DNA from 3 places in the Lysinibacillus sp. A1 genome. Region 1 is predicted to be linked to each of the others. Evidence: riboswitches for the same ligand, from Rfam matches in the RefSeq annotation. Region 1 holds a riboswitch; each other region holds the start of a gene.
What was found. A riboswitch is a leader RNA that binds a small molecule or an ion and turns the genes downstream of it on or off. The one in region 1 is predicted to bind S-adenosylmethionine.
Positions count from the first base shown of each region.

Region 2: it holds a riboswitch for S-adenosylmethionine, as region 1 does, so the genes downstream of both, PI85_RS18550 (YezD family protein) here and PI85_RS02265 (cyclase family protein) in region 1, are expected to answer to the same signal.
Region 3: it holds a riboswitch for S-adenosylmethionine, as region 1 does, so the genes downstream of both, metK (methionine adenosyltransferase) here and PI85_RS02265 (cyclase family protein) in region 1, are expected to answer to the same signal.

Region 1 covers NZ_JSZM01000004.1:59,777-64,054, forward strand. The annotation lists gene PI85_RS02255 (Cof-type HAD-IIB family hydrolase) at 29-802, shown strand; gene PI85_RS02260 (DedA family protein) at 868-1,464, shown strand; gene PI85_RS02265 (cyclase family protein) at 1,493-2,230, opposite strand; SAM riboswitch class I at 2,319-2,425, opposite strand; gene PI85_RS02270 (hypothetical protein) at 2,524-2,925, opposite strand; gene PI85_RS02275 (helix-turn-helix domain-containing protein) at 3,076-4,278, opposite strand, start outside.
Region 2 covers NZ_JSZM01000025.1:15,465-19,742, reverse strand. The annotation lists gene PI85_RS18565 (cold-shock protein) at 109-309, shown strand; gene PI85_RS18560 (VOC family protein) at 413-1,198, opposite strand; gene PI85_RS18555 (flavin reductase family protein) at 1,357-1,842, shown strand; gene PI85_RS18550 (YezD family protein) at 1,927-2,082, opposite strand; SAM riboswitch class I at 2,152-2,246, opposite strand; gene PI85_RS18545 (DUF418 domain-containing protein) at 2,417-3,511, opposite strand; gene PI85_RS18540 (TetR/AcrR family transcriptional regulator) at 3,495-4,097, opposite strand; gene PI85_RS18535 (phosphopantothenoylcysteine decarboxylase) at 4,200-4,278, opposite strand, start outside.
Region 3 covers NZ_JSZM01000001.1:35,920-40,197, reverse strand. The annotation lists gene PI85_RS00190 (alpha/beta hydrolase) at 1-43, opposite strand, end outside; gene PI85_RS00185 (gamma carbonic anhydrase family protein) at 178-690, shown strand; gene metK (methionine adenosyltransferase) at 861-2,057, opposite strand; SAM riboswitch class I at 2,341-2,459, opposite strand; gene pckA (phosphoenolpyruvate carboxykinase (ATP)) at 2,852-4,278, shown strand, end outside.

The DNA of each region.
Region 1 (4,278 bases):
AAAAGTTTGATGTGAGAGGATGGAGGAAATGACATATAAAATAGTATTTTTTGATGTGGACGGTACTCTGATCAATTATGAGAATGGCGCTGTGGAAGAAAGTACAAGGCAGGCCATTCATCTACTACAGGATAAAGGGATTCATCTAGTGGCTGCGACAGGAAGGCCGTTGTCCATGTGTGAAGGGCTGAAAAGTTTGGGAATTGAAACCTTTATTACGGCAAATGGGGCATATGTGAAGCACAAGGATGTTGTCATACATAAAATTCCGATTGAAAAGGGCATTGTTCAAAATGTTCAAGCTTTTGCACAGCAACAACAGCATTCCTTAACATTTTTTACAGAACAACTTACGATGAATGCTATACAAAATCCGTTAGCGTTAAGCGCGATGCAAGAGACATTGTCTTTACGTGATTTTCCCGTTAGAAATGACAGCATTATAGAAGAAGAGGTTTTTCTTATGTGTCTTTATGCAGATGAGCAGGCTGAAAAAAGATTAGCTTGTCAATTTTCGAATATATTACGGCAACGATGGCATCCTTATATTGTGAATGTCTTACAGCAGGATGTGTCCAAGTCGATAGCTGTAAAGGCTGTACTAGATTATTTTGAAATTAATTTTAAGGATGCAATAGCTTTTGGAGATGGAGAGAATGATATAGATATGCTAGAGCAGGTTGGTCTCGGGGTAGCCATGGGAAATGGGAGCCAAGCTCTAAAAAATGCTGCAGATTTTGTTACAAAGAAATCTATTGAAGGTGGCATAGATTTTGCTTTACGTCAGCTTCACATTATTTAACGACATATTTGCTTGAGCAATTTTACTGTTATGACTGTATAGAAAAGGTGTTAGGTGGTTGGAAAATGGCGCAACATGTGCAATCTCTAATTGAACATTACGGGTATTTTGGTATCATTGTGATCCTAATTGGAGGCATTGTTGGGTTGCCACTTCCTGATGAAGTATTTTTAACTTATGTAGGCTATAGTGTTTATCGAGAAAGTCTTGAACATATCCCAGCGTTAGTAAGCGCCCTGATTGGTGCCATGGGAGGTATTACTTTAAGCTACTATATCGGCCATCGATTTGGCTTACCGCTCTTGCAGAAATATGGGCCAAAGTTTCATATAACTGAGGAAAAAATTGATTTTACTAAAAAAATGTTTACGAAAGTAGGTCCTTTTTTATTAATAGTTGGCTATTTTATTCCAGGTGTACGCCATCTGACAGCTTATATTGCGGCTATTAATAATTATCCCTATAAAAAATTCGCATTCTTTGCTTATACAGGAGCATTTATTTGGACGTTCACATTTATAACATTAGGAAAAGTATTAGGGGAGAAGTGGCGATTCGTCGGTTACTATTTATCCCATTATAGTATTTATGTCATCTTACTATTTGTCCTTGTCATGTTAATCGTTTATTATCTATTGAAAAAAAGAAACGTACAAAAGTAAAAGTCGGTATGAGTGTACCGACTTTTTGTTATGGCAAAATGGCAAATGATCGAACAGGGAATCCAGATGCTGTTTCAGGCTTAGGTACAATATTAAAAATAATAGCCCCTTTTGGAGGAAGCTTGTCCAAATTAGTCATAAGCTCAATTTGATAGGTGTCTTGATCAAGGACAAAATATTCTCCATCCAATTTGCCGCTTTGACGAAAATCAGTAGCAGAATCGGTATCAAAAGTTTCATGACCAATTGCACTTACTTTACGTTCCTTGAATAAAAATTGTAATGCCTCCAAGCCCCAGCCTGGAAGATGATTATGGCCATCCACATCTTTATTATTGAAGGCTTCTTTATCGGGCCAACGCTTACTCCAATCTGTTCGCAGTGCCACAAAAGTACCTTCTTCTATTTGTCCATGTTGTGCCTCGAATTCTAGAATATCTTGGACACTGAGCGTAAAGTCATGATTACTAGTAGCCTCTTGTGATTTATCAATAACGATAAGCGGGAGAACTAGCTCCTTTAGCTCTAGTTCATCTAGAAAACGAGTATTTCTTACAAAGTGAATAGGTGGGTCAATATGTGTTCCATATTGTCCGGGGAATGTAAATTGCTGTGCGAAAAAACCGTCATCATGCGAGAATAATGTTTCAAATTTAGCATCTTCAAACATGAAAAAATGAGGTGAATGTGGGCCAAAGGTATGTGTCAAATCGACCCATTGTTTTGATTTTAGTAAGTGCAATGCTTGTAAAAGTTCATTAGACATTTAATTTCCTGCTTTCTAAAAGTAATGGTAAATAAAAAAGAGTCCTCTATAGAAGAGGACTCCCTAAATCATACGTGGGTAGTTCGTCTTCTCATCTTTCAGGCTTAGATTTTGCCAAAAGGAATTAGCACCATACTGATTGAGCTGGTTGCTGAGACTTCATCGGGCCGATCCCTCCGTCTCTCTTGATAAGAAATAGAATATAAGAATTTTCAGAAATAACAGTACAAATACTTTAGCATATATTTTTATAGTTAACAACTTTTATAGGATTACATGGTTAAAATTTTTATTTACCAATTTAAAATTAACGTTACTCTACAGCAATCACTATCCATAAGCTGTATTCTAAAATTATCTGGTGTATAGTTGGTTTCGAATTTTGTAGTGATGCCTGTGGATGTAATCAATTTTTCGACCTCTGTTTTATTTGAAAGTTGTGCAGCATTTTTTAAATCATGGGCAAATTGTTGAGAACTATCAATTTTATCCGTAAGTAATTGTGCTTGTTGCATAATCGCCTTTATCCGCGTAGCTGAAGATATTAATTTTTGTGTATCAATAGAGGGAAAGGGACTATTACTGGTCGGCATTGCTAAATGTTGAGAAAAGGGTCTAGCTACAAGGTGATGGGCCGTTGACGGTATTGGGTAATGGTAGGGGTGAACAAAATACGGATAAGGATTATAATACAATTCAATTCCTCCTATCCAAAAGCTGATATCTTATCTTATGTATCATGATCTTTTTAGGTGTTTGGATAAAGATGTTTCTGTACAGGAGTGTACAACATGCTATGCTACACAAACAAAAGAGGAAGCCATAGCAAGCTTCCTTGTTGTTCTTTAGCCAAGAACATTTAAAACATCATCTATTTTTTTGCTATGTGATAGGATTCCATAATTCATCCAAGTTAAAAAATCGACCTCATAAACACAGCTGCTCTTAACTGCACTTAGGTTTTTCCACATGGAAGATTTTAAAATAGTACGCTCTTCATGCTCATAAATGGAGTGCTGCTTGTCGAAGGTGATGAATAAAAGATCCGCGTCTAGCTGTAGCAGCTGATCGGAAGTCAGATGAGCTTTACGCTGATTTAGCGGTATTTTCCATACTAATGGGTGAGGCGTTAAGCCTAAGTCACGGTATAGGATTGGCCCTGTATAACCGCATTCAGGGCCGGCATACAGCGTAATGCCAATCGCTGAAATACGAAGAAATGCCACACTTTGCCCGTAAACGGATTTACCGAGAATTTGTCGAGCCTTCTGTACCTTATCCTCGTAATCCAAGATAATATCTTGCATCATAGCTGTTTTTCCTGTTAAGTCAGCAATTTTAAAGAGGGTCGATTGCCAGTCTTCCCCAGGGTGGTCTAGGTGACAGATTGGGGCTAGCTTATTTAAATGAAGACAAGCTTCCCAACGTTCTATACCGGCATCTAACATAATTAAAGTTGGTTTATAGTGAAAGAGACGATCCACTTCTCCGTACTGTACATCGATATCGGGCACATCCTGCAAACCTAAATAGTCTTGTTTCCCCCACTTGGAATGACTAAATTGGGCAATGGGTGTAATACCTAAAGCTACAAAAAAGTCCTCTAAGAACGGTGCGAATACACGTACATTATTACTTTGACTTCGTCTGTATTGTCCTGGGGAAATACCTACATGCTCTTTAAAACGACGGTTGAAATAATATTCGTTATTAAAACCAATGGACTGACTAATTTCAAATACACGATCATTAGTTGTCATTAATAATTGTTTGGCTTTTTCAATACGTATACTATTTAAATAATGAAGAGGAATCTGCCCCGTAATATCTTTAAAAATACGAGAGTAACTCCATCTTGGAACATTTGCAAGTTCTGCTAATTGTTCAACAGTCCAATCCCTACCAAAGTGTTTGTGCAAATATTGAATGGATTGCTCTACAGATTGACGATCATTTTGTAGTATAGGCTTTGGTTGGTTTTGTTCAAAAATAAATAGCATTAATTCTTGGAAACGAACATGCTGCTCAAAAATAGTGTGTTCATCCTT
Region 2 (4,278 bases), on a different contig from region 1:
CAATTCATGTATGTTCTAAGAGAAAATGCAATTTTTTCACATTTTCTCATTGATAGCACGACTTCTTTAACTTTATTTTACTTTCAAGCGCATTGGAGGCGAATGCTTATGCAACATGGGATCGTAAAGTGGTTCAATAATGAAAAGGGTTATGGCTTTATTGAATGTGATGATGGAGAAGATGTATTTGTACATTTTACGGGCATCCAGGAGGAAGGCTTCCGTACACTTGAAGAAGGTCAAAAGGTTTCATTTGATGTTGTGGAAGGCAATCGCGGCCCGCAAGCATCAAATGTTGTAAAATTATAAGATAGGATATAGTAAGTGGATGAAGTATTTGAAAATGGCTCAATCCACTTTTTGCATGTTTGCACATAAAAATCCACTTCAACGATTGAAGTGGATTTTTAATTTATCTATTAATCCAATAAAAAGCACCTGGACACACTAATGTTTCCTTTGTTCGGTGTGGATCCTTCAATGTAACACCGATTGGCCCTTCTTTTAAATGACCGAGCGTCATGCTAGATGCTGAGGCTTCCTCATAAAAATCCAAGCGCATATTCGGTAGCTGTAGAGACATAAACTGCTCATGCTGCTCAAACTCGGGTAGTTGCAATACCTTCTGCCAAAGCTGCACCGTTTCCATCACATCCTTGACAAAAAACTGAATGGATTCCATTGTAATGGCTTGTTTTTCATCAATCGCGCCACTAGCCTTTAATTGAGACAAACGCTCCTCATCTCCATCTGCCCATTCAATTAAGAATGGAAAATCCACTGAAAGGCCGGGTCTGCCAAAATGCAATAGCTTCCATTCGATTATCGTGCCGTCCGGTCTTGTGCGGCTACAAGCATCGGGACCATATACTTCATAGCCCAATGCACGCAATCGTTGACCCTCGTCTTCAATATTTTTGGTGCGTAAGGCAATTCGTGAAAATCCTTGGCGCTCATGATCACGTTTAAACGTATAATGTAGGGAATATGGGTACAGGGCTGCTTGCTCAAATAAATCACGATCATAAATAGCGATTTGTTCAATATAGCTTAAGCCAAAATAACTTAGTGTATTGTAAGTCCCCCACATTGTGTGTTGACCACCGTTCACTGTATGGACATTTCGTTTATTGAAGAAAACCTTTATATTTTCCGGTGATTCTACTTGATGTACCAGATGATCAAAATATAAAGTCATGGCAATTCCCCTTTCTTTCCCCCATTAGCTTTACCTGGATGTGTAATTGATTTAATATTTACTTAAGAAAAGGAGTTACAATATGGTATGAAAAAAAGTGCAATTTACCTACTAACTCCGTTAACTAATTTATTACTAACTATAAAGAGGTGATTTGAATGACAGATCATGTTGCTGCTTTTAAATTGGCATTAGGTAACTATCCTACAGGTGTAACAGTTGTTACAGCATGTCATGAAACGAATCCAATTGGCTTAACCGTCAATTCTTTTGCATCTGTTTCCATTGACCCACTACTTATTTTATGGTCACTTGATAAAAAATCTCAGCTTCATCCTTACTTTATGAGTGCGGAAAAATTCGCTGTCAATATTTTAGCAAGTGATCAAGAGCAATTATGTACATTATTTGCAAGTAAAATCCCAGATCGCTTTGCTCAAGCAAAATGGTCCACTTCTTCTTTAGGACTACCGATTTTACATGATACAGCAGCTATTTTACAATGTAAATCCTTTCAGCAAATAGATGCAGGTGATCATACTATTTTTATTGGGCAAGTGCTAGATATTACAAACTCTCAAAAGGAGCCGCTTCTCTATCATCGCCGTCATATCGGTCAGATTCCAAAAAGCTTCTATAGCTAATTGCCATAAAAAAAGGGCCACTTGTAAGCAACGGAAACCATGCTTATTGGTGGCCTTTCCACATCGTTCAACTGAAATGATCCTTTATTTCTTCTGAGGAAATCTCTGCTTTTCAAGCCTATTAATTTGAACAATCACACCATCCTGAATCGTAATATGCACTTCACCAAATTCAAGATTTTGAATGGCCTTTGCAATAGCCTCTAATTTCTTATCTTCTACCTTTGCCGACTGAGCCATACGATACACCCCTTCTTTTTCGTCCTTGTTGTACAAAAGAGGCCAATGCATCAAACTGATTGATAGCCCCTCCTATCTCTCAGATACATCTGTTGGAATTGGCACCTATGTTTCGGTTGCCGAGGCTTCATTGGGTCAAGTCCCTCCACCTATCTTGATAAGAGTACTGCGTTTCTTGAAAATAATTCTATAATTCTGTTATAAGATTGTCAATACAAAATATTAGAAAACCTAGCTGAATACTTTGTAATGATTATTTTAGATTAGAAAACTATCTATATCTAAAGTATTTTATGCCTAATCAACGAAAAATAGATGGCAATCCATTAATTTATTACGAACTCCATTTCCTCATCAAGAATTCAAGGGGACCTCGACGATGTTTAGCTCTCCACCAGACAGAAACAAGCACACATCCTACAAAGTAACAGCAGGCATATAGCATGGAAAAAGCAAGCGTCTGATTCTCCAACTTTTGGCAAACAATTAATATTCCAATCCCAATAAAAACATGGCCGACATAATGCGTTAAAGACAATTGTCCCGTAAAGATCAAAGCTTCAATTACTTTATTTTTACATGTCTCAACAAGATAGATGGAGCCCACGATAAGGACAATTGCCGACGCCGAATTAGATAGTACATACATCATATTCGGTGGAATCGGTCCCGTATCAAATAAATATAATGCACTCTCTACATCTAAGAAATGGATCGTTGTCATCTTAATAAATAGCGTTGAAAAAGTCTCCGTCATTATGACTAGCAATAAGCCCATCACCCATAAGATTTTTCGTAATGAGCGATTAGTTAAATCTAATGAGCCGATTACCATGCCAATTAGTAAGAAACAAATCCAGGGAAATAGTGGGTGATAGCCATTAAACAACAAATTTCTTATAAATCCTGCCGGTGTCCAAAAATCAAGATACTCAAGTAATACATATGTTGGGTGCCACCCAGCAAGGTAATTAAATTGAATTTGGAGCCATTGTGAAAGGATGAGGATGACACCGATTATGAACATCATCATTTTCTTGGATTGGGCAATCAAACATGCGGCAACAAACATATACACGCCATAATAATGTAAGATATCTCCTGTCCAACCGACCGTATATAGGACTATCCCTATCACGAATAACAAAAGCGACCTCTTCCACAAAGTAAGTCGATTCTTGCGAAGAAGTATTGGGTCCTTAGTCTCTCTAGCCTGACGAGTCATTAAAGCTGTTCCTATTCCTGCTAGCATGACAAATACGGCCGAGGCACGCCCCTCAAATAGATTTTGTAAGGCCACCAACCATGTTGAACCATTCTTTGTAGAACCCGTTATGACTCCAAAATTGACAATGAACATACCAAACATGGCGAGAGCTCTTGCAAAATCAAGGCCTTCAATGCGCCGATCATCAACTCTTTTTGCCATCTCCGCCTCCTTGGATAACGCTATGCACAGCCTCCTTCCAAATAGCTCTGTAGTTCAATTGGTTACCTGTTAACATGAAATTACCGATATTATCATAGACCAAGGCTAGCATCTGTGCCTTTGCTTCTATATTGGGAGTATCCTCTAGAACCCCTAACCGCACGCCATATTGTAGAACCTCAACAAAGCTTGTTAAAAAGCTGGTTTCTAGCTCTACTAATTGTTTCTTATAGCTTTCATCGCGAGCTGCTAATAGTATATATTGGTTAAATATTTTATTAAAATAAGGATCCTTGCCCTGCGCCTCAATAGACTTATAGCCCAACTCTAGTAATTTTTCCTTGAAATTAACGCGAGAAAGTTCTTTATAATCCACTGCGACATCCTGTTGAATTACTTTATACAGTTCATCAAATAAGTAAGTGATTAATTGATCCTTTGATTGAAAATAATAATAAATGGCTGGTTTCGATATACCGACCTCTGCAGCAATCATGGCTAAACTTGTTTTTTCAAACCCTTTTTCTGCAAACATCACATAAGCGACTTCTATAATCTTTTGAAAAGTTTGTTCCTTATTCCCCATCATCATTCTCCTTTTTTACCTACCGTTAAGTAAATATTAAATGATACACCTCTTTTAAACAAGAAAAAACTGTGTAGAAATATTTCTCTACACAGTTCATATTTATAGATGTTGTAAATATATCATTAAAGCTTCGGCTGTTTTTTGCTTGCCCATTACTTTCATAGGCTGTCCATCAGCA
Region 3 (4,278 bases), on a different contig from region 1:
CAATCACAGCCTTTGCTTGTCCATCAGCTTCCCATTTCCACATTCACATAGTCCTCCTAAAAAATAATTACAATTTGATTATATCGAAATAACAGCACATTTTAATTTTATATTTCCTTAAAGTTGCGTATTTGATACGATAATACTATATCTACAGAAAGAAAAGAGGCGATTCTCATGATTTATCCATTTAAAGATAAAACACCAAAGATCGATCCATCTGTTTTTATTGCCGATTACGCAACTGTTACTGGAGACGTAACAATTGGAGCTGAAACAACTATTTGGTTTAATACCGTAATTCGTGGCGATGTTTCACCAACCATTATTGGTGAACGGGTAAGTATCCAAGATCTTTGCTGCTTACATCAAAGTCCTAGGTTTCCACTCATTATTGAAGATGAGGTCACAGTAGGACACCAAGTAACTTTACATAGCTGTACCATTCGAAAAAATGCCTTAATCGGTATGGGCTCCATTATTTTAGACGGAGCAGAGATTGGAGAGGGTGCATTTATTGGAGCCGGAAGTCTCGTGCCTCCTGGTAAAGTCATACCTCCAAATAGCTTAGCATTAGGTCGTCCAGCGAAAGTTGTCCGAGAATTAAACGCTGAGGATAAAAAGGATATGGAGCGTATCGTACGTGAATACGTAGAAAAAGGTCAGTATTATAAATCTCTACAAAAATAAAAGCTTATAAAGAATTTATTCATTATAAAAAATCCCTCGCTTTCCATGACCATTGTTCAAGGATACAGGCGAGGCATTTTTGCAAAAAAACAAAAGGGGCAGAAAAGCCCCTTTTGTTCATCATACATTAGAATAATTTTCTAACGACTTCAGCACTTTAGCACAATAGTTTACAGACGTGCTTTTACGCGTAATGCGTCAGCTTTATCAGTTTGTTCCCATGGTACATTTAAATCGGTACGACCGAAGTGACCATAGGCTGCAGTTTGTTTATAAATTGGACGACGAAGATCTAGCATCTTAATAATACCTGCTGGGCGTAAATCAAATAGCTCACGAACCCATTCTACGATTTCGCTTTCCTTCACTTTTCCTGTACCAAATGTATCAACCGCAATGGAAACAGGCTGTGCAACGCCTATTGCATACGCCAGTTGTACTTCCGCGCGTTCTGCTAAACCAGCTGCTACAATATTTTTAGCTACATAACGTGCCGCATAGGCAGCTGAACGGTCAACTTTTGTGGCATCCTTACCTGAGAACGCACCGCCACCATGTCGTGCATAACCACCGTATGTATCAACAATGATCTTACGGCCCGTTAAACCAGCATCTCCTTTTGGCCCACCAATGACGAAACGGCCAGTTGGATTGATAAAGTATTTTGTGTTTGAATCTAATAATTCGCTTGGCACAACAGGAGCAATCACGAATTGTTTTAGATCAGCCTGAATTTGTTCAAGTGTTGCTTCTTCATCATGCTGTGTTGAAATAACAATTGTATCGACACGCACAGGTACGTTATTGTCATCATACTCAATTGTTACTTGTGTTTTACCATCTGGACGTAAATAAGCTAGCTCACCAGATTTACGAACTTCCGTTAAACGACGTGCTAACTTATGAGCTAAGCTAATTGGTAATGGCATTAACTCAGGTGTTTCATTACATGCATAGCCAAACATTAAGCCTTGGTCCCCTGCACCAATCGCTTCAATATCTGCATCTGTCATAGAACCTTCACGTGCTTCTAAAGCTTGGTCAACACCTTGAGCAATATCTGGAGATTGCTCACCAATTGCTACAAGTACCGCTAAGTTTTCAGCATCAAAGCCATATTTTCCACGTGTATATCCGATTTCCGCTACCGTATCACGTACAATACCTTTGATATCTACATAAGTAGAAGTAGTAATTTCTCCCGCTACTAATACTAATCCTGTTGTTACAGTTGTTTCACACGCTACACGTGCATTTGGATCTTCTGCTAAAATAGCATCTAAAATGGCATCCGAAATCTGGTCACAAATTTTATCTGGATGTCCTTCTGTTACACTTTCTGATGTAAACAGTCGACGGTTTGTCATTTAGTTTTCCTCCTATTACTCTTACAAATAGTATTTGAATACGGTACTCATTACCCATGTCAAGTCCGCTCCTAAGGATTGAACTCTCAAGCCGCTGTTGTTGTCATTTCACTTTACGTGAAAAAATAACTGCTACTTTTAACACGAGGATTTCGAAAGATCCGTCATTATAATAAGGAAAGAACTACATATACTTACCTTTACATTGATTTTTAACAATAAAAAAATCCTTTACTCACGTTACTATACATGAGGAAAGGAATAATGACTTCGCTACCTTTCACTCTTATCGTTCAAGGGATTTTCCCTTGCATCAGGTTGGCACCAACGCATGACGTGAAATAGTTCATGCAGGTTGCCGGGTTTCACAGGGCCTGACCCTCCACCAGCTCGGGATAAGAGTATCCGTTCAATTTTCATGTTACTGAAAAGGTCGAACATTGTCAAATATTTTCTTATGTATTACTGTATAGAAAGGAAGGAACAAATAATCATCATAAAACTTTTCATTCTTGGGTGATGATGTAAATAGAAGAAAATTAATCCCTACAACATACCTAGCATCTTGTGGTAACATATGTGTGGCTCAAATTTTAGACAATTTACTGTAGCATTGAATGTTTTCTACTCGAAAAACATTATTTTTTGTCAGTTTATTGAAAAGTAATAAAAACTCTAAAATAATTTCTTAATTAGTATAGATTATTTAACCAATTGTGTTATACTATTTTTGAAATTAAGAAAAAATCCCTCTAAATCAAGGGAATACTATAAAAAAGGATGGTATTTAATCGATGAATTCAGTAGAAATTGCAAACGAACTGAAGGAATTATTAAGCGGCGGTAACATTAACGTTCAACTTTCAGTACCACAATTAGCAGAAAAAGCTACTTCTCGTGGTGAGGCAATGTTAACAGTAGATGGCGCAGTTCGTGCAGAAACTGGCAAATACACTGGTCGTTCACCTAAAGATAAATATACAGTAGAAGAAGAAAGCACAAAAGATCAAATTGACTGGGGTAAGGTCAATCAACCAATTTCCTCTGAAGTGTTCGATAACCTGTATGTAAAAGTAATAAAATATTTAAAAGAACAAGATGAATTATTTGTATTCAAAGGCTTTGCTGGTGCTGACAAAGATTCACAATTAAGCATCCAAGTTATTAATGAATACGCTTGGCACAACCTTTTCGCTCATCAATTATTTATCCGTCCAACTAAAGACGAATTAGCTTCGCATGTTGCAGACTTCACTGTCATCTCAGCTCCTAACTTTAAAGCAGATCCTGCGGTTGACGGTACTGCTTCTGAAACATTCATCATTGTATCACTTGAAAAGAAAATTATCTTAATTGGTGGTACTGAATATGCTGGTGAAATGAAAAAATCTATCTTCGGTATTATGAATTACTTACTACCACAACAAGGTATCCTTTCTATGCACTGTTCAGCAAACGTTGGTGAAGCTGGCGATGTAGCATTATTCTTCGGTCTATCTGGTACTGGTAAAACAACATTATCCGCTGATCCAGACCGTAAGCTTATCGGTGACGATGAACACGGCTGGTCTGATAATGGTGTATTCAATATTGAGGGTGGTTGCTATGCAAAAACGATCAACCTTTCTGCTGAGAAAGAACCAGAAATCTACAATGCAATCCGCTTCGGCTCTGTTTTAGAAAACGTAGCTGTTGATCCAGAAACTCGTATTTGTGATTATGATGATGGTTCATTAACAGAAAATACTCGTGTAGCTTATCCGATTCAATACATCGAAAACATTGTTGATCCTTCTGTAGCAGGTCATCCAAAAACAATCATCTTCCTAACAGCTGATGCGTTTGGCGTATTACCTCCTATCAGTAAATTAACAAAAGAGCAAGCTATGTATCACTTCTTAAGTGGTTTCACTTCAAAACTTGCTGGAACTGAACGTGGTGTAACAGAGCCAGAACCAGTATTCTCTACATGCTTCGGTTCTCCATTCCTTCCACTTCCTGCAACAGTTTATGCAGAAATGTTAGGTCAAAAAATTGACGAACATGGCGCACAAGTATTCCTAGTGAACACTGGTTGGACTGGTGGAGAATATGGTACTGGTAGCCGTATGAAACTTTCTTATACACGTACAATGGTACGCGCAGCTATCGATGGTAAATTAACAAATGTTGAAACGACACAAGATGCTGTATTTGGTTTACACATCCCAACAGCAGTTGA